Regions from separate parts of the Kluyvera sp. 1366 genome, predicted to be linked through region 2. Evidence: predicted binding sites of a transcription regulator. Region 2 holds the regulator's gene; the other holds the start of a gene.
The links. The regulator CRP, encoded in region 2, controls carbon source genes, mostly activating them, when cyclic AMP is high. The targets are predictions, from matches to a motif close to ATGTGANNNNNNTCACAT.

Region 1: a site for CRP is predicted at 4,327-4,344, ahead of yrbN (protein YrbN). Genes of this name have one in related genera too.

The regions. Positions count from the first base shown of each region.
Region 1 is NZ_JBTRDW010000005.1:335,437-344,554, forward strand. It holds gene ACVLVH_RS13350 (luciferase-like monooxygenase) at 1-417, shown strand, start outside; gene ACVLVH_RS13355 (AraC family transcriptional regulator) at 421-1,338, opposite strand; gene ACVLVH_RS13360 (SDR family NAD(P)-dependent oxidoreductase) at 1,522-2,268, shown strand; gene ACVLVH_RS13365 (DEAD/DEAH family ATP-dependent RNA helicase) at 2,337-4,247, opposite strand; gene yrbN (protein YrbN) at 4,264-4,320, opposite strand; gene nlpI (lipoprotein NlpI) at 4,425-5,309, opposite strand; gene pnp (polyribonucleotide nucleotidyltransferase) at 5,439-7,577, opposite strand; gene rpsO (30S ribosomal protein S15) at 7,887-8,156, opposite strand; gene truB (tRNA pseudouridine(55) synthase TruB) at 8,290-9,118, opposite strand, start outside.
Region 2 is NZ_JBTRDW010000010.1:42,810-51,927, forward strand. It holds gene ACVLVH_RS20525 (LacI family DNA-binding transcriptional regulator) at 1-734, shown strand, start outside; gene ACVLVH_RS20530 (LysE family translocator) at 736-1,338, opposite strand; gene ACVLVH_RS20535 (hydrolase) at 1,399-2,415, shown strand; gene ACVLVH_RS20540 (YheU family protein) at 2,418-2,636, shown strand; gene ACVLVH_RS20545 (phosphoribulokinase) at 2,698-3,567, shown strand; gene ACVLVH_RS20550 (OsmC family protein) at 3,629-4,033, opposite strand; gene crp (cAMP-activated global transcriptional regulator CRP) at 4,339-4,971, shown strand; gene ACVLVH_RS20560 (YccS/YhfK family putative transporter) at 5,030-7,108, shown strand; gene argD (bifunctional acetylornithine/succinyldiaminopimelate transaminase) at 7,105-8,325, opposite strand; gene ACVLVH_RS20570 (aminodeoxychorismate synthase component II) at 8,413-8,988, opposite strand.

The DNA of each region.
Region 1 (9,118 bases), on a different contig from region 2:
GATCTGCTGTTCCAGGCGCTGCATCTCTATCGTGAGAAATTCAAACCTTCCACACGTCTGGCGAAGCCGTATGCGATGGTGTGCGTCAACGTCGTCGCAGCCGATAGCGAACGTGACGCCCGCTTCCTGTTCACCTCGATGCAGCAGCAGTTTATTAACCTGCGTCGCGGCAAACCGGGTCCGCTACCTGCGCCGGTGGAGAACATGGATAATCTGTGGTCGCCGTCCGAGCAATATGGCGTGCAGCAGGCACTCAGCATGTCGATTGTCGGCGATAGCGATAAAGTCCGCAGCGGCCTCGCCGCGCTGATGCGTGAAACCCAGGCGGACGAGATTATGGTTAACGGCCAGATTTACGATTCGCAGGCGCGTCTGCGCTCCTTCGCGCTGGCAATGGAAGCAGCGCGCACGCTGTAAACCTCATTGCGGTGGGTTTAACCACTCTGGGCCCACCGCAATGGTTCGCACGTCTCGCGCCGGTGACTGACCGTGAAAACGGCTGTATTCGCGACTGAACTGCGAAGCACTTTGATAACCCACCCGATAACCCGCCGTGCCGGCATCCAGCTTCTCAATCAACATCAAACGCCGCGCCTCGTTGAGCCGCAGCTGCTTTTGATACTGCATCGGCGTCATCGCCGTTACCGCTTTAAAGTGATGATGCAGCGACGAAATACTCATCCCTACGCTGCTCGCCAGAAAATCCATTTTCAACGGCTGATGAAAGTTTTCGCGTAGCCAACGCGCGGCGCGCGCCACTTTGTTGCCTGGCCGTTCCGTCAACGCCATGTTGAGAATGCGCGGCCCTTCGGGTCCAGTCAGCAAACGATAGAAAATCTCCTGCTCAATCAACGGTGCCAGCGCAGCAATGTCCTGCGGGTGATCCAGCAACTCGACCAAACGCATCACCGCATCCACCAACGGGGGCGCGACTTTATGCACGGCGATACCGCGCTCGCTCACCGCCGTGCTGCCGAGTTGATGGTGCGGAAAGTGTTCCAGATAACGCATCAGACGCGTTTCGTTGATGGTGATGCCCACACCAAGATTCGGTTTCTCTGGCGTTGCCATGACCACGCAGGATTGCACCGGCATATCAAGCGTCACCAACAGTAAATCGCCCGGCCCGTAATGCATCACTTCATCACCCATGCGCAGCGCTTTTTGCCCCTGCGCGATCAGGGCAAAGCTCGCCCAGGTCGCCACATGCGCCAAACTGGTGGGCTGAGAACTGCGGCCGAAAGAGAGAAAATCGATTGGGCAATAGTGACGACCATCCTGCGGTGCGTGGCGAGCAATAATTGTCACCAACTGCTGCCATTGTTCCTGATGAATCATGCGCTCGGTGCTCCGCGGTAAGAAATCACTGATTTAATATTCTCGCTTGTGGTTGGCGCTGCGACTAGTCCTTGAACAGCAGATTTGCAGGATCGTGCAAGAAGCTTGCAGGATTGCGCTACCACCCGATTGTATGGACAGCGCATGCTTTATTTTCCCCGAAATCTCAGGTGGAGAGACACGATGAAAACACTTGAAGGTAAAATTGCGCTGGTGACGGGCGCTTCGAAAGGCATTGGTGCCGCCATCGCCATGACTTTCGCGGCGGCCGGTGCTCGGGTAGTGGTGAATTATCTTCAGGACGAAGTGGGTGCGGCGGATGTGGTGACCGACATTCAGGCGCTGGGTAGCGACGCCATCGCCGTACAGGCTGATATCTCACGCGAGGCCGATGTGCAGCGCTTGTTCGCTAGCAGCATTGAGCAGTTTGGCGCGCCCGATATTGTGGTGAATAACGCCGGCATTTTTCACCACGGTGACTTTGCCGAGCTTAGCCTCAGCGAGATGCAGCAGCAGCTGAATGTGAATCTGCTGGGTACCTTGCTGGTGTGTCAGCAGGCGGCAAAACATTTCCCCGCACGCGGCGGTTCCATCATCAACCTTAGCGCTTTAAATAGCCAACGCAGCACGCCCGGCTCGGTGCTTTGGGCAGCAACCAAAGGCGCGATCGATACCTTAACGCAGGGCCTCGCACGCGAGCTTGGGCCACGTAATATTCGCGTCAATGCGTTAGCACCCGGCATTATTTTGACTGAAGGTTTGCTGGCGGCGAAGAAGATGCACCCGGAGTTGAAAGCACAGCTGATAGCGGCAACGCCGCTCGGACGCTTTGGCTTGCCGGAAGATGTGGCGCAGGTGGCGCTGTTTCTGGCGTCAGAAGAGTCAGCTTACGTTAGCGGTGAACGCGTGCTGATTGCTGGTGGCGTGTAAAATTTACTTTCCACAGGCATAAAAAAAGGGACGCATTAGCGTCCCTTTTTACTTTTCGCGTTTATCGCTTATGCGTCACGACGACGTGGTGCAGCAGCGCCTTCTGGACGCGGGCCACGACCACCTTCACGGCTGAAGCGTCCGCCTTCACGGCCACCTTCACGACGTTCGGAGAAGCGACGTGGAGCGCCTTCGCCACGTGGAGCACCATCACCGCGCGGTGCGCCATTGCCACGACGTTCGCCGCCAGCAGATGGACGACGTTCGCTACGCTCGTGCACTGGCGCATCACCCATCAGCTGCATATTCATCGGTTTGTTCAGAATACGCGTACGAGTGAAGTGCTGCAGCACTTCGCCCGGCATGCCTTTCGGCAGTTCGATGGTTGAGTGAGTACCAAACAGCTTGATGTTACCGATGTAACGGCTGCTGATGTCACCTTCGTTAGCGATCGCGCCAACGATGTGACGAACTTCAACACCATCATCACGGCCCACTTCAATGCGGTACAGCTGCATTTCGCCAACGTCACGACGTTCACGACGTGGACGATCACCATCACGGCTGTCACGGCTTTCGCGTGGACCACGAGAATCACGTGAATCGCGACGCTCACCACGGTCAGGACGATCGCTGAACTCGCGACGCGCTGGACGCGGTGCTTCTGGTGGCAGAATCAGTGGACGTTCGCCCTGAGCCATTTTCAGCAGTGCTGCGGCCAGCGTTTCGATATCCAGATCTTCGCCCGGCTGCATTTTGCTCAGCAGTGCGCGGTACTGGTCCAGATCGCTGCTTTCCAGCTGCTGCTGTACTTTAGCCGCGAACTTAGCCAGACGACGCTCACCCAGCAGTTCTGCGTTCGGCAGCTCAACTTCTGGAATAGTCAGCTTCATGGTGCGTTCGATGTTGCGCAGCAGACGACGCTCGCGGTTCTCGACGAACAGCAACGCACGACCTGCACGACCAGCACGGCCGGTACGGCCGATACGGTGAACGTAAGACTCTGCATCCATTGGGATATCAAAGTTTACGACCAGACTGATACGCTCAACGTCCAGACCACGTGCTGCAACGTCGGTTGCGATCAGGATGTCGAGACGACCATCTTTCAAACGCTCCAGCGTCTGCTCACGCAGTGCCTGGTTCATGTCGCCGTTCAGTGCTGCGCTGTTATAACCGCTGCGCTCCAGCGCTTCGGCCACTTCCAGCGTGGCATTTTTGGTACGCACGAAGATGATGGCTGCATCGAAATCTTCCGCTTCCAGGAAACGAACCAGCGCATCAGTTTTACGGCCGTAAGCGGTCCAGTAAGACTGAGAAATGTCCGGGCGCGTAGTCAGGCTTGACTGGATGCGCACTTCCTGTGGATCTTTCATGAAGCGCTTGGTAATACGACGAATCGCTTCTGGCATGGTGGCTGAGAACAGCGCGGTCTGATGACCGTCTGGAATCTGCGCCATGATGGTTTCAACGTCTTCGATGAAGCCCATACGCAGCATTTCATCCGCTTCGTCCAGCACCAGACCGCGCAGGTTAGACAGATCTAACGTGCCACGCTTCAGGTGATCCAGCAGACGACCAGGGGTACCGACAACAACTTGTGGTCCCTGACGCAGTGCGCGCAGCTGTACGTCATAACGTTGGCCGCCGTACAGGGCTACCACGTTAATGCCACGCATGTGTTTAGAGAATTCTGTGACGGCTTCAGCAACCTGTACCGCCAATTCGCGGGTAGGTGCCAGCACCAAAATTTGCGGTGCTTTAACAGTAGGATCAATGTTGTTTAGCAGCGGCAGTGAGAATGCCGCAGTTTTACCACTACCGGTCTGCGCCATACCCAACACGTCACGGCCAGCCAGCAGGTGAGGAATACACTCAGCCTGGATTGGAGAAGGCTTTACGTAGCCCATACCGTTCAGTGATTCGAGGATGTCGGCGTTCAGGCCAAGGTCAGCAAAAGTGGTTTGAATATCAGTCATGTAGTACACGTGCCTCTTAGATTGCGGCGGCCAGTCTACATAACTCGTCGTGAAAACTTTCAGTCATTTTCATCAAAAAGTGTGAACCGGCTCAAATTAGAAGTTTTGACGAACAGAAAAGCCCTCATCTCTGAAGATGATGACTTTACAGGTATTCAGGCAATAAAAGTTCGTCAGCTATTGCTGGTCAGATTCTGATAAATCGTCTTGTGTCTGGCCGAGTTGCGCCAGTTCCAACAATGCGTATCGGTGCTCAACAAAGTTATTAACGTTGTTGGCCACCGCCAGTTTGAACAACGCTTTCGCGTCGTCCTTCTCCCCCAGACTTAGGTAATACTTACCTAAATAGAAGTTGGTTTCACTGAGATGTTCAGCGAGCGAGGTGTTATCCGTTGCGTCCGCCTTGAGACGTTCCATCAGCGTTTTTTCACTGATGTCGCCAAGGTAGAACTCGACAATATTCCATCCCCATTGATCGCGAACCGCTTTGTCATGACGCTGTCTCAGCGTAACTTTTGCCTTGTCGGCATCCATATCGCTTTCAACGAGATAGAGCCAAAGGCTGCGGAATGGATCGTTAGGATCGTCTTGATAAAACGCCAGCAGATCATCTTGCGCTAACTTGTATCGACCGCCGTAATAGAGGGCGATACCACGGTTTAAATGCGCATAGTTGTAAGTTGGATCAAGCTCAAGTACAGAATCAAACGCTTCATAGGCAGCATCAAAGTTACCTGCCTGCGTTAAGTATATACCGAGATAGTTGAATACCTCAGGCATATCTGGTCTTATAGACAGCGCTTGCGAAAAATCGTTCCGCGCTAATGCCCTCAGACCCAAACTATCATACAACACTCCGCGCTCATATAATAGCTGTGCGCGTTCATCATCGGTCAGGGCACGACTGGCAAGAATTTGTTCCATTCGCGCCAGGATCACCTCTTGCTGCAGTGTGGGCTGCAAAGGTACTGCCAGAACTTCGTTCTTACGCCAATTGGAGTTGCTGCATCCTGCCAGCGTGATAGCTGTCGCAACAAAACACCAGCGCAAAAAAGGCTTCATTTCCCACTCCCGAATACAAACATTGGGACAACCATCCTGTCATCCTCCTGCTGTGCACAAGGATTCCCGCCCTCGCGATGATCTAAACACCTCTCCCCGCAAAGCAGGGAGAGGTAAATCGGTAAACGCTTACTCGGCGTCAGATGCATCAGATGCAGCGGTAGCAACTTCTTCCGCTGGTTTCTGCTCTGTCGCTTCTTTGATGCTCAGGCGTACACGGCCCTGACGGTCCACTTCCATGACTTTCACTGGAACTTCCTGGCCCATCTGCAGGTAATCGGTCACTTTCTCTACGCGCTTGTCGGCGATCTGAGAGATGTGCACCAAACCTTCTTTACCGCCGCCGATTGCCACGAAGGCACCGAAATCAACGATACGTGTCACTTTACCAGAGTAAACGCGACCAACTTCGATCTCAGCAGTGATCTCTTCGATACGACGAATGGCTTCTTTGGCTTTCAGGCCATCAGTAGCAGCAATCTTCACGGTACCGTCATCTTCGATTTCGATGGTGGTGCCGGTTTCTTCGGTCAGCGCACGGATCACTGAGCCGCCTTTACCGATGACATCTTTGATCTTGTCTGAACTGATTTTGATGGTGTAAATGCGCGGCGCGAACTCAGAAATTTCCTGACGCGGCGTGCTGATTGCCTGTTCCATCACGCTCAGAATGTGCAGACGCGCACCCTTCGCTTGGTTCAGAGCAACCTGCATGATTTCGCGGGTGATGCCTTCAATTTTGATATCCATCTGCAGCGCAGTGATACCATCGCGGCTACCCGCTACTTTAAAGTCCATATCGCCGAGGTGATCTTCGTCACCCAGGATATCAGACAGAACCACAAAGTTGTCGGCTTCTTTAACCAGACCCATCGCAATACCGGCTACGGCTGCTTTGATCGGTACGCCAGCATCCATCAGTGCCAGAGAAGCACCGCACACGGAAGCCATTGAAGAAGAACCGTTAGATTCGGTGATTTCTGAAACCACACGCACGGTGTAGGGGAAATCCGCTTGCTTAGGCATTACTGCCAGCACGCCGCGCTTCGCCAGACGACCGTGACCAATTTCACGACGCTTCGGTGAGCCAACCATACCGGTTTCGCCCACGCAGTATGGAGGGAAGTTGTAGTGGAACAGGAAGCTATCGGTACGCTCGCCCATCAACTCATCCAGATTCTGCGCATCACGTGCGGTACCCAATGTTGCGGTAACCAGCGCCTGCGTTTCACCACGGGTAAACAGTGAAGAACCGTGCGTGCGTGGCAGTACGCCAGTGCGCACATCCAGGCCACGAATCATATCTTTCTCACGGCCATCGATACGCGGTTCGCCACGGATGATGCGGCTACGAACAACGCTCTTCTCGAGATCGTGCACGATGTCAGCGATATCGCCAGCATCCAGCGTTTCATCTTCAGCCTGCAGTGCAGCGATGGTCGCGTCTTTCACTGCGCCAACCTGAGTGTAACGCTCTTGCTTATCAGTGATGCGGTAAGCGTCGCTGATGCCCGCTTCTGCCAGTGCAGTAACGCGTGCGATCAGTGCATCGTTAGTTGGCAGTGGCTGCCAATCCCAACGTGGTTTACCCGCTTCGGCAACCAGCGCGTTGATGTTTTCGATAACGATCTGCTGCTGGTCGTGGCCGTATACCACAGCGCCCAGCATCTGTTCTTCGGTCAGGATGTCAGCTTCTGATTCCACCATCAGCACCGCGTTCTGGGTACCGGCAACAACCAGGTTCAGACGTGATTCGTTGATTTCATCCGCAGTTGGGTTCAGTACGTACTGATCGTTGATATAACCCACGCGCGCTGCGCCGATTGGGCCATTGAACGGCAGACCTGACAGAGCCAGCGCAGCAGAGGCACCGATCATCGCAACGATGTCTGGGTTAACCTGTGGGTTAACAGAAACAACGGTTGCAATAACCTGCACTTCGTTAATGAAGCCTTCCGGGAACAGCGGACGAACTGGACGGTCAATCAGGCGTGAGATCAGGGTTTCGCCTTCGCTTGGACGGCCTTCACGACGGAAGAAGCTACCCGGGATACGACCAGCAGCGTAAGTACGCTCCTGATAGTTAACCGTCAGCGGGAAGAAATCCTGACCTGGTTTAGTTTTTTTCTGGCCAACAACGGTAACGAATACAGCAGTGTCATCCATGCTCACCATTACTGCAGCGGTAGCCTGGCGCGCCATCATGCCGGTTTCCAGCGTGACGGTATGCTGACCATATTGGAATTTGCGTACGATCGGGTTCAGCAAAATTTAAGTCCTTAAATTCAGAGGCGCAGCCCATTCTGGCGCGCCGGGGATTACCGATCTTCAGTTGCATCCTCGCGACTAATGACAACCTTAACCGCCCATGCGGTAAAGCCTCTCATTAGCCGCGCGAACCTCTGCAAGCAAAGATCACTCTCTGCAACAATACATGAGTTTGGTCCGGATTGCTGCGGATTGCTCGAAAAAAGGGGCCATAAAGGCCCCCTTTTCGCGAAACTCGCACAAATCTGATCGTCAGATGCGTTTTTTTGCATGGTGCATGCGCTACATCCTTGATCAGATTCTTCAGACTTAGCGACGCAGACCCAGGCTTTCGATCAGACCGGTGTAGCGAGCAACGTCTTTACGCTTCAGGTAGTCCAGCAGCTTACGACGCTGAGATACCATGCGCAGCAGACCGCGACGGCTGTGGTGATCTTTCTTGTGCTCAGAGAAGTGACCCTGCAGGTGGTTAATCTGAGCAGTCAGCAGAGCAACCTGAACTTCAGTTGAACCGCTGTCGTTGGTACCACGACCGTATTTAGCAACGATCTCTGCTTTAGCTTCTACGCTTAGAGACATAATAAACTCCGTTGGATAATGAATGTATGGGTGCCGATCTCTAATTCAGCAGCCCGCTTTTAAAGCCGCGCCATTCTACTCTTCGCCTGATAGCAACGCAAATGCGCCGTTAGGTCAAATGCGAAAGGCTTGATTACGCAGGAAATTCTACCACCAGACGACGCGGCGCCACGCGCCCATCGTCGGCAATTTCGGCCATACCAATGAATTTGTGCTCATCACCTTCCGTCACGCGCACCAATCCCTGTTCCGGCGCATCCGCCACCTGAACCGGCATACCTTGTTTGAAATAAGCCGCCACCGTAGGCAGCAAATTCACCATCGGGAACTCTTCTGCCGGACTATCCATCGGCAGCAATAACGCATCGAGCGCACTGTAATCCGGCGTTTCCGCCATGTTGACGGTGGCCGCCACTTCCTGCAGCTGCTCCAGCGTCACCATTCTTTCGATCGGATAACGCGCCACCTGCAGACGACGCAGCATGATAACGTGCGCACCGCAGCCAAGCCGTTCACCGAGATCGTCGATGATAGTGCGGATGTAAGTGCCTTTAGAGACGTGAATCTCCAGCTCCAGTTCATCACCTTCCCAGCGAATAAACTGCAGCTCAAACACTTTGATCGGGCGCGCTTCACGCGGCACGGTTATGCCTTCACGTGCGTACTCGTACAGCTTGCGTCCCTGATACTTCAGCGCGGAGAACATGGTCGGCACCTGCATGGTGTCGCCACGAAAATAGTCCAGCGCTGCATCCAGTGCCGCCTGATCAAAAGTAATCGGACGCGTCTCAACAATATTACCGTCGGCATCAGACGTATCGGTGCGTTCACCCAGCCGAGCAATGACGCGATAACGCTTGTCCGAATCGAGCAGATACTGCGAAAACTTGGTGGCTTCGCCGAGGCAAACCGGCAGCATGCCGGTCGCCAGGGGATCGAGGGCGCCGGTGTGGCCCGCTTTG
Region 2 (9,118 bases):
AAGCTGAAGCGCAGGGTTACCACATTCTGCTGTGTAACTCAGGATCGCAGCTGCGGCGCGAAGCGGCCTACATTGCGCTGCTCACCGGCAAAGTGGTCGACGGCGTGATCACCATGGATGCCGCCAGCAGCCTGCATGAGCTGAAAGAATTGATTGGCGATCAGCCTTGGGTGCAGTGCGCGGAATACGATCCGTCAATCGCCGCCTCAAGCGTGGCGATTGATAATAAAGAAGCGGCTTTCGAAACCGTGCGTTATCTGGCGAGCAAAGGCCGACGTCGTATTGCGCTGGTGAACTGTGATATGCGCTACCTCTATTCACATAAGCGTGAAGAGGGATATCGCGCGGCGCTGGAGCAGCTGGATCTCAGCTGGTGCGGTGTGGCTTACGCCGAGAATATCACCTGCGAAGCGGGCAGTGCGGCTTTGCGCGAACTGCTCACGCAGCCGGAACCGCCGGATGCGGTGTTTGCGGTATCAGATGTGTTGGCGGTCGGCGTCATCCACGCGGCGTTGGAAGCAGGTTTACGCGTACCGGAAGATTTAGCGGTGGTGGGATTTGATGGCATCAACTTTACCAGCAGCCTGAATCCACCGCTGACCACGATTGAGCAGCCGATGAATCGTATGGGTGTGCGCAGCGTACAGCTGTTGCTGCAACGCATCCGCCAGCCTAACGCGTCGGTAGTCCATGAAGTGTTGCCGTGGAAGCGCGTTGAACGCGCTTCCAGCTAACTTAGCGCCAAATCAGCAATACGCAGGCAGCGGTGAGCAAGCCCATCGCCAGATTGAAGATTTTCCACGCGCGTGGGCTGCGCAGCAGACGTCCAATCAGCGAGCCAAAGCCCATCCAGATCACCCCGGAAACCACGTTCACCATGAACATGCCGATGCTGATCGCCACCACCGAATGCAGATATTCGCTGCCCGCCAGGCTGAAGCTGGCCACCGCGCCGAGCGCCATCAGCCATGCTTTCGGGTTGATCAACTGCAGCAAGCCGCCTTGCCAGAAAGGCATCTGCTTCACCGTGACAGCGTCGGTTTCCAGTTTTTCATACTCGGCGCTAGCGATTTTCCATGCCAGCCACAGCAGATAAAGGCTACCGGCAATCTTCAGGATGAGATGCAGCGAGGGATAAAGCAGGATGAGGCCGCCGATGCCAAATGCCACCATTAGCAACATGACTTGCATACCAATCATGATACCAATCAGCAGCGGAATGGTGCGCAGGAAGCCAAAATTAGCACCCGAGGCGGTAAGTAACATATTATTGGGCCCGGGCGTGATGGCCGCGACCCAGAGAAAACCTAACATTGATAAAAAAAGACTCAGTTCCATGTATATTCGGGTGCTCCTCACCCAGTAAAGCGAACAACCCATCGAAGCTATCAGCGACTTATGCATCAGACAAGCCTTTACCCAAGCTATTTTGATCGCCCCAGCGGCGAGCGTTTTAAACCCCTGCGCGGATTCAGTAACGCGCATCTGCAAACGCTGCTGCCGCGTATTCTGCGGCGCCGCGTTACGTTACGTCCGCACTGGCAGCGTCTTGACCTGCCGGACGGCGATTTTGTCGATTTAGCGTGGAGTGAAGATCCGGCGCAGGCGCGTCATAAACCGCGCATGGTGATGTTTCACGGACTGGAAGGCAGCTTTCGCAGCCCGTATGCGCACGGCCTGATGCAGGCGTGTCAGGCACGCGGCTGGCTGGCGGTGGTAATGCACTTTCGCGGCTGCAGCGGCGAGCCTAATCGCTTAAAGCGCATCTATCACTCCGGTGAAACCGAAGACGCCACCTACTTCCTTCACTGGCTGCAGCGCGAATGGGGCAGCGTACCCACCGCCGCCGTCGGCGTTTCGCTGGGCGGCAACATGCTCGCTTGCCTGCTGGGTCAGCAAGGTCACGACGTGCCGATTGATGCCGGCATCGCCATCTCAGCGCCGCTGGCGCTCGAGCCTTGCAGCGGCAAGCTGGATGTGGGGTTTTCACGCTTTTATCAGCACTATTTACTGACGCAGCTGAAAAAGAACGCCACGCGCAAACTGCGCGCCTGGCCTGGCACGCTGCCGGTCGATCTCAGCCAGTTACGTGCTTTCCGCCGCTTACGCGAGTTCGATGATGCGATAACCGCACGTGCGCACGGTTTTATTGACGCCAACGACTATTATCAACGAGCCAGCGCGATGCCGTTGCTGACCGGCGTGCGTAAACCGCTGTTGATCATTCACGCGCAAGACGATCCCTTTATGACCGATGCCGTTATTCCGCAACCTGACCAGCTGTCAGCCTCCATTCAGTATCAGCTGACGCAGCAAGGCGGCCACGTCGGTTTCGTCGGCGGCACCGTTCTTAAACCGAAAATGTGGCTGGAACAGCGCGTGCCCGACTGGCTCTCAACCTATCTGGATGTGTAATTGTGATTATTCCCTGGCAAGAACTCGAAGCGGACACGCTGGAAAACCTGATTGAAACCTTCGTGTTACGCGAAGGCACTGATTACGGCGAGCAGGAACGCAGTTTGCTGCAAAAAGTCGCCGACGTACGCCGCCAACTGGAGCGCGGCGACGTGGTGCTGGTGTGGTCGGAACTGCATGAATCGATCAATATTATGCCGAAGGGTGAATTCCGCGGCTGATGCACCCCGCGGCAATTCGTGGTAACAATGCTCATCGCCGGACTTCACAGGGAGCTCTGTTATGTCAGCCAGGCATCCAATTATTGCCGTCACCGGTTCCAGCGGCGCCGGAACCACCACCACCAGCCTCGCCTTCCGTAAGATTTTCCAGCAGCTGAATTTGCATGCGGCGGAACTCGAAGGCGACAGTTTCCATCGCTACACACGTCCGGAAATGGACATGGCGATCCGCAAGGCGCGCGATCTCGGGCGCCACATCAGCTACTTCGGCCCGGAAGCCAACGACTTCGGCCTGCTGGAGCAGACGTTTAAACATTACGGCCAAACCGGCCTTGGCGAATCGCGCAAATATCTGCATACCTACGATGAAGCCGTGCCGTGGAATCAGGTGCCGGGCACCTTTACGCCGTGGCAGCCGCTGCCGGAAAACACCGATGTGCTGTTCTATGAAGGCTTACATGGCGGTGTGGTCACGCAGCAGCAAAATGTGGCGGAGCATGTCGATCTGCTGGTTGGCGTGGTGCCGATTGTTAACCTTGAGTGGATTCAGAAGCTGGTGCGTGACACCAGCGAGCGCGGCCATTCACGCGAAGCGGTGATGGATTCGGTGGTACGGTCAATGGAGGATTACATTAACTTCATCACGCCACAGTTCTCGCGCACCCACATTAACTTCCAGCGCGTGCCGACCGTTGATACCTCAAACCCGTTTGCCGCACGCGAAATTCCGTCGCTCGACGAAAGCTTTGTGGTGATTCATTTCCGTGGTCTGGAAGGCATCGCGTTCCCCTATCTGCTGGCGATGATTCAGGGATCGTTTATTTCCCACATCAATACGCTGGTGGTGCCGGGTGGCAAAATGGGATTGGCGATGGAGCTGATTATGCTGCCGCTGGTACAGCGACTGATTGAAGGGAAGCGGATTGAATAAGCGAAGTCATTCCGTAGCGGCGCAATTTATTGCGCAATAAATTGCGCCGCTACAATCCGAGTTATAACTCGATCACTTCATAGCTGTGGGTAATTTCCACGCCTTTACCCAGCATGATCGCTACCGAACAATATTTTTCCGCTGACAGATCAACCGCACGCGAAACGGCCTTATCGCTCAACGCTTTACCGCTAACGATAAAATGCAGGTTGATGTGGGTAAAAATGCGTGGCGCTTCTTCACGGCGTTCCGATGTGAGCTTCACTTCGCAATCGGCCACATCGCTGCGCCCTTTTTGCAGGATCGACACCACATCAATAGCACTACAGCCGCCCGCGGCCATCAGCACCATTTCCATTGGACTTGGCGCTTTATCACCGGAATTACCATCCATCAATACCTGATGGCCGGATGAGGATTCTCCGAGAAAGGTAAGACCTTCCACCCATTTCACTCGTGCCTGCATGATTCTTTCTCCTGAAGCGGCGGTTTTGCCGCCAGAGTACGCTTTCACCTGACAAACAGCAATCCAGAGTAATCCCCCTTCTGCTGAAGCGAGACAACACAAGACAGCTCGCAAAAGCTGTGCTACAAACAGTGCTGAAAATATTTTCGTCATCACAGACGAAGGCCGGAAGAATCAAAAGCGTAGCTTAAGAGTCCACCCGGAATAATTTTTCCTTTACTGGAAACGCTCGACGATTAAACCGCCTGACAGGGAAAAAATGCCCCCTGTGTTTTGGGCACGATTACAACAGAGGATAATAGCGAATGGTTCTCGGCAAACCGCAAACAGACCCTACACTCGAATGGTTCCTGTCCCATTGCCATATTCACAAATATCCATCCAAAAGCACGCTCATCCATCAGGGTGAGAAAGCGGAAACGCTGTACTACATCGTAAAAGGTTCCGTAGCGGTACTGATTAAAGATGAAGAAGGCAAAGAGATGATTCTCTCCTACCTCAATCAGGGGGATTTCATCGGCGAACTCGGTCTTTTCGAAGAAGGCCAGGAACGCAGTGCTTGGGTGCGTGCGAAGTCTGCCTGCGAAGTGGCTGAAATTTCATACAAAAAATTCCGTCAGCTGATTCAGGTAAACCCGGATATTTTAATGCGACTTTCGTCGCAAATGGCGCGTCGTCTGCAAGTGACATCTGAGAAAGTGGGCAACCTTGCCTTCCTCGATGTCACCGGACGTATTGCGCAAACGCTGCTAAATCTGGCCAAACAGCCAGATGCGATGACTCACCCAGACGGGATGCAAATCAAAATCACCCGTCAGGAGATTGGTCAGATCGTGGGCTGCTCACGCGAAACCGTGGGTCGTATCCTGAAAATGCTGGAAGATCAGAACCTGATCTCCGCACACGGTAAAACCATCGTCGTTTACGGCACCCGCTAATTTCTTCTCACCCACGGCGTGATGGCAACATCGCGCCGTTTCTATTTGCGATGAGCTGATGTGGCGCCGAATCATCTATCATCCCGAAGTTAACTATGCGCTGCGGCAAACGCTGGTGCTGTGCCTGCCTGTGGCTCTCGGTTGGCTGTTTGGCGATCTGCAAAAAGGTCTGCTGTTCTCGTTAGTGCCCGCCTGCTGCAACATGGCGGGACTGGATACGCCGCACAAACGCTTCTTCAAACGCCTGATTGTGGGTGGTTCGCTGTTTGCCACCGGCAGTTTCCTGATGCAAATCCTCACCGCTTACCAGATACCGCTGCCGCTGATTTTACTGGCGCTGCCGCTGCTGATTGGCGTAACCGGCGAAATCGGCCCGCTGCACGCGCGCCTGCTGCCCGCCACACTCATCGCCGCCATCTTTACGCTCAGCTTAGTGGGACGCATGCCGATATGGGTGCCGCCGCTGCTCTATATTGGCGGCACGCTGTGGTACGGCTTGTTCAACTGGTTCTGGTTCTGGCTGTGGAAAGAGCAGCCGATGCGCGAATCGCTCAGCCTGCTGTTCCGCGAGCTGGCGGATTACTGCGATGCCAAATACACCTTACTGACGCAGCTGACCGATCCGGAGAAAGCGCTGCCGCCGCTGCTGGCGCGCCAGCAAAAGGCGGTCGACCTCATTACCACCTGTTATCAGCAAATGCATATGCTGTCGGCGAGCCGCGATAACAGCCACAAACGCCTGACGCGCGCTTTCCAGGTGGCGCTGGATTTACAGGAACACATCTCCGTGAGTTTGCATCAGCCCGAAGAGGTGCAGAAGCTGGTTGAGGAGAGCCACGCCGAAGCGGTGATTCGCTGGAACGCCAAGATTATCTCGGCGCGGCTGCGCGTGCTGGCGGATGCGATTCTCTACCATCAGCTGCCGGACCGTTTTCACATGGAGAAACAGCTCGGCGCGCTGGAGAAAATTGCACGCCAGCATCCGGATAATCCGGTCGGCAACTTCTGCCTGTATCACTTCAGTCGCATCGCCCGCGTGTTGCGTACGCAGAAGCCGCTCTACACGCGTGACCTGATGGCCGATCGCCAGCGCCGTTTGCCGCTGTTGCCGGCGCTGCGCAGTTATCTGTCATTCAAATCCACCGCGTTACGCACCGCAGCCCGCTTCGCTGTGATGCTGATGTTTGGCAGCTCGCTGGCGCTGTTCTTTAACATCCCCAAACCTTACTGGATTCTGATGACCATCATGTTCGTCAGCCAGAACGGTTACAACGCCACGCGCGTGCGTATTCAGCACCGTGCGCTGGGTACTTTCGCCGGATTGCTGATCGCCGCCGCGTCGCTGCAGCTGGCGGTGCCGGAATCGATCACGCTGCTGTTTATGCTGGGGATTACGCTGGCGAGCTATCTGATCACGCGGAAATATTATGGCTGGTCGATGATTGGCTTTACCGTCACGGCGGTGTATTCGCTGCAATTGCTGTCGCTGAACGGCGCACAGTTTCTGCTGCCGCGCATGATGGATACCTTGATGGGCTGTTTAATTGCCTTCGCCGGGATGATTTGGCTGTGGCCGCAGTGGCAAAGCGGGCTGCTGCGCAAGAACGCGCATGATGCGCTGGAAGCCTATCAGGAGGCGCTGCAACTGCTGCTGGGGCCGGAACAGTCGCCCGATAAACTGGCTTATCAGCGCATAAAGGTTAATCAGGCGCACAACGCGCTGTTCAACTCATTGAACCAGGCATCGAGCGAGCCGGGCTTTAACCTGCAATATCTGAAAGATATGCGCATGTGGGTTACGCACAGTCAGTTCATCGTCGAGCATATTAATGCCATGACGATTCTGGCGCGCGAGCACACCATGCTGACATCGAAGCTGGCAGAAGGTTATCTGCAATCCTGTGAAATCGCGCTGCAGCGTTGTCAGCAGCGGCTGGCGTATGACGGTCCGGGCAACGACAGCAATATTCTGGAAGCGCCGGAGAATCTTAATGAAGGGCCGGTGACGATTGTCGAACAGCATGTGAAGCGGATCTTGCAGCACCTCAGCGTAATGCACACCATCTCTTCGCTGGCGTGGAGCCAGCGACCGCATCATGGCCGCTGGCTCAAGGTGTTACGTCCGAAAGCGGATTAAGCGGCCAGCACCTTCTCAATCGCGCTGGCGAAACGCGTCATGCCTTCGGCGATATCGGTCGGTTCAATCACCAGCGACGGCACAAAACGGATCACGTCAGTACCGGCGGTGAGAATCATCAGCCCTTCCGCGGCGGAAGCGTTGAGGATGTCACGCGCTTTGCTGGCGAACTGCGGCTTCAGCGCGGCACCAATCAACAGACCTTTGCCGCGAATCTCGCTGAAGATAGCGAATTTGCTGTCGATGGCTTGCAGCGCTTCAACAAACTGCTGACGACGCGCTTCCACACCTTCCAGCACTTCTGGCGCGTTGATGATGTCCAGCGCGGTTTCAGCGATGGCACACGCCAGCGGATTGCCGCCGTAAGTGGTGCCGTGCACGCCCGGCGCCATTACTGAGGCGATTTCGTTGGTGGTCAACATCGCACTCACCGGGAAACCGCCGCCCAGCGCTTTGGCGGTGGTGAGGATATCGGGCTTGATACCGTAATGTTCATACGCAAAGAGTTTGCCGCTGCGTCCCATGCCGCTCTGCACTTCATCCAGCACCAACAGCGCATGATGTTCATCACAGAGTGCGCGCAGGCCTTGCATAAATTCTGGCGTAGCCGGCATCACGCCGCCTTCGCCCTGAATCGGCTCGACCACGATGGCGCAGGTATGGTCGTCAATCACCGCTTTCACCGCATCAAGATCGTTGAACGGCACATGTACGATATCCGCCGGTTTTGGACCGAAGCCATCAGAATATTTCGGCTGGCCACCCACCGACACGGTGAACAGCGTGCGACCGTGGAAAGCGTTATGGAAGGCGATAATTTTGCTTTTGAACGGGCTGTGTTTTTTGCAGGCGTAATAACGCGCCAGCTTGAATGCCGCTTCATTGGCTTCCGCGCCGGAGTTACCGAAAAACACCCGATCGGCAAAGGTCGCGGCAATCAGTTTACTCGCCAGACGCAGCGCCGGTTCGTTGGTGAACACGTTGCTGGTGTGCCACAGCGTTTCGCCCTGCGTTTTCAGCGTTTCCACCAGCGCCGGATGACAATGGCCCAATGCAGTCACCGCGATACCGCCAGAGAAATCGATATACTCTTTGCCCTGCTGATCCCACACTCGGCTGCCTTTGCCTTTTACCGGCACAAACTGCGCAGGTGCATAAACAGGCAAAATTACGTTATCGAACGTTTCCCGGGTTACCGCTAGTTTTTCCGCTGCCATTGACGACCTCATCGGGTTATTTGTTGAGCTGATGTGAAATTATAATCACAAAATATGCATAAAAAGTCACACGAAGGCAAACATAAGTTACGCGTTGAGGAAATTAGCCAGCAGCTGATGCCCTTGCTCACTGAGGATGCTTTCCGGATGGAACTGCACGCCTTCCAGCGGCAAGCTGCGATGGCGGAAGCCCATGATCTCATCCGGCTGGCCGTCGCGCAGGCTCCACGCGGTGACTTCAAACTCAGCGGGCAGCGTATCGCGCGCCACAATTAATGAGTGATAGCGGGTCACGGTAAGCGGATTATTCAGATCACGAAACACACCTTGGTTGGTGTGCTGAATCAGCGAGGTTTTGCCATGCATCACCTGCCGCGCGCGTACCACCTGCGCGCCATAGGCTTGCGCAATCGCCTGATGTCCAAGGCAAACGCCGAGGATCGGCAAGCGCCCGGCAAAATGGCGAATAGCCGCGAGCGAGATGCCAGATTGATCCGGCGTACATGGGCCCGGCGAAATCACCAGATGCGTCAGCGGCAACGCTGCCATTTCATCCAGCGTAATGGCGTCGTTGCGCACCACACGCACATCCGCGCCCAGCTCGCAGAAGTATTGGTAGATATTCCAGGTAAAGGAGTCGTAGTTATCGATTAGCAGCAGCATAGTAGGTCGTAGCAGTGTGTCATTGCGGCAACTAGCGCAAGAAAGGTCGCAAAAAAGCCATGTTAACACCTTCAATCTTAATACCCGCTAGCTGACGAAAAAGATTCTGATTACTCTCGCACCCAGTGCT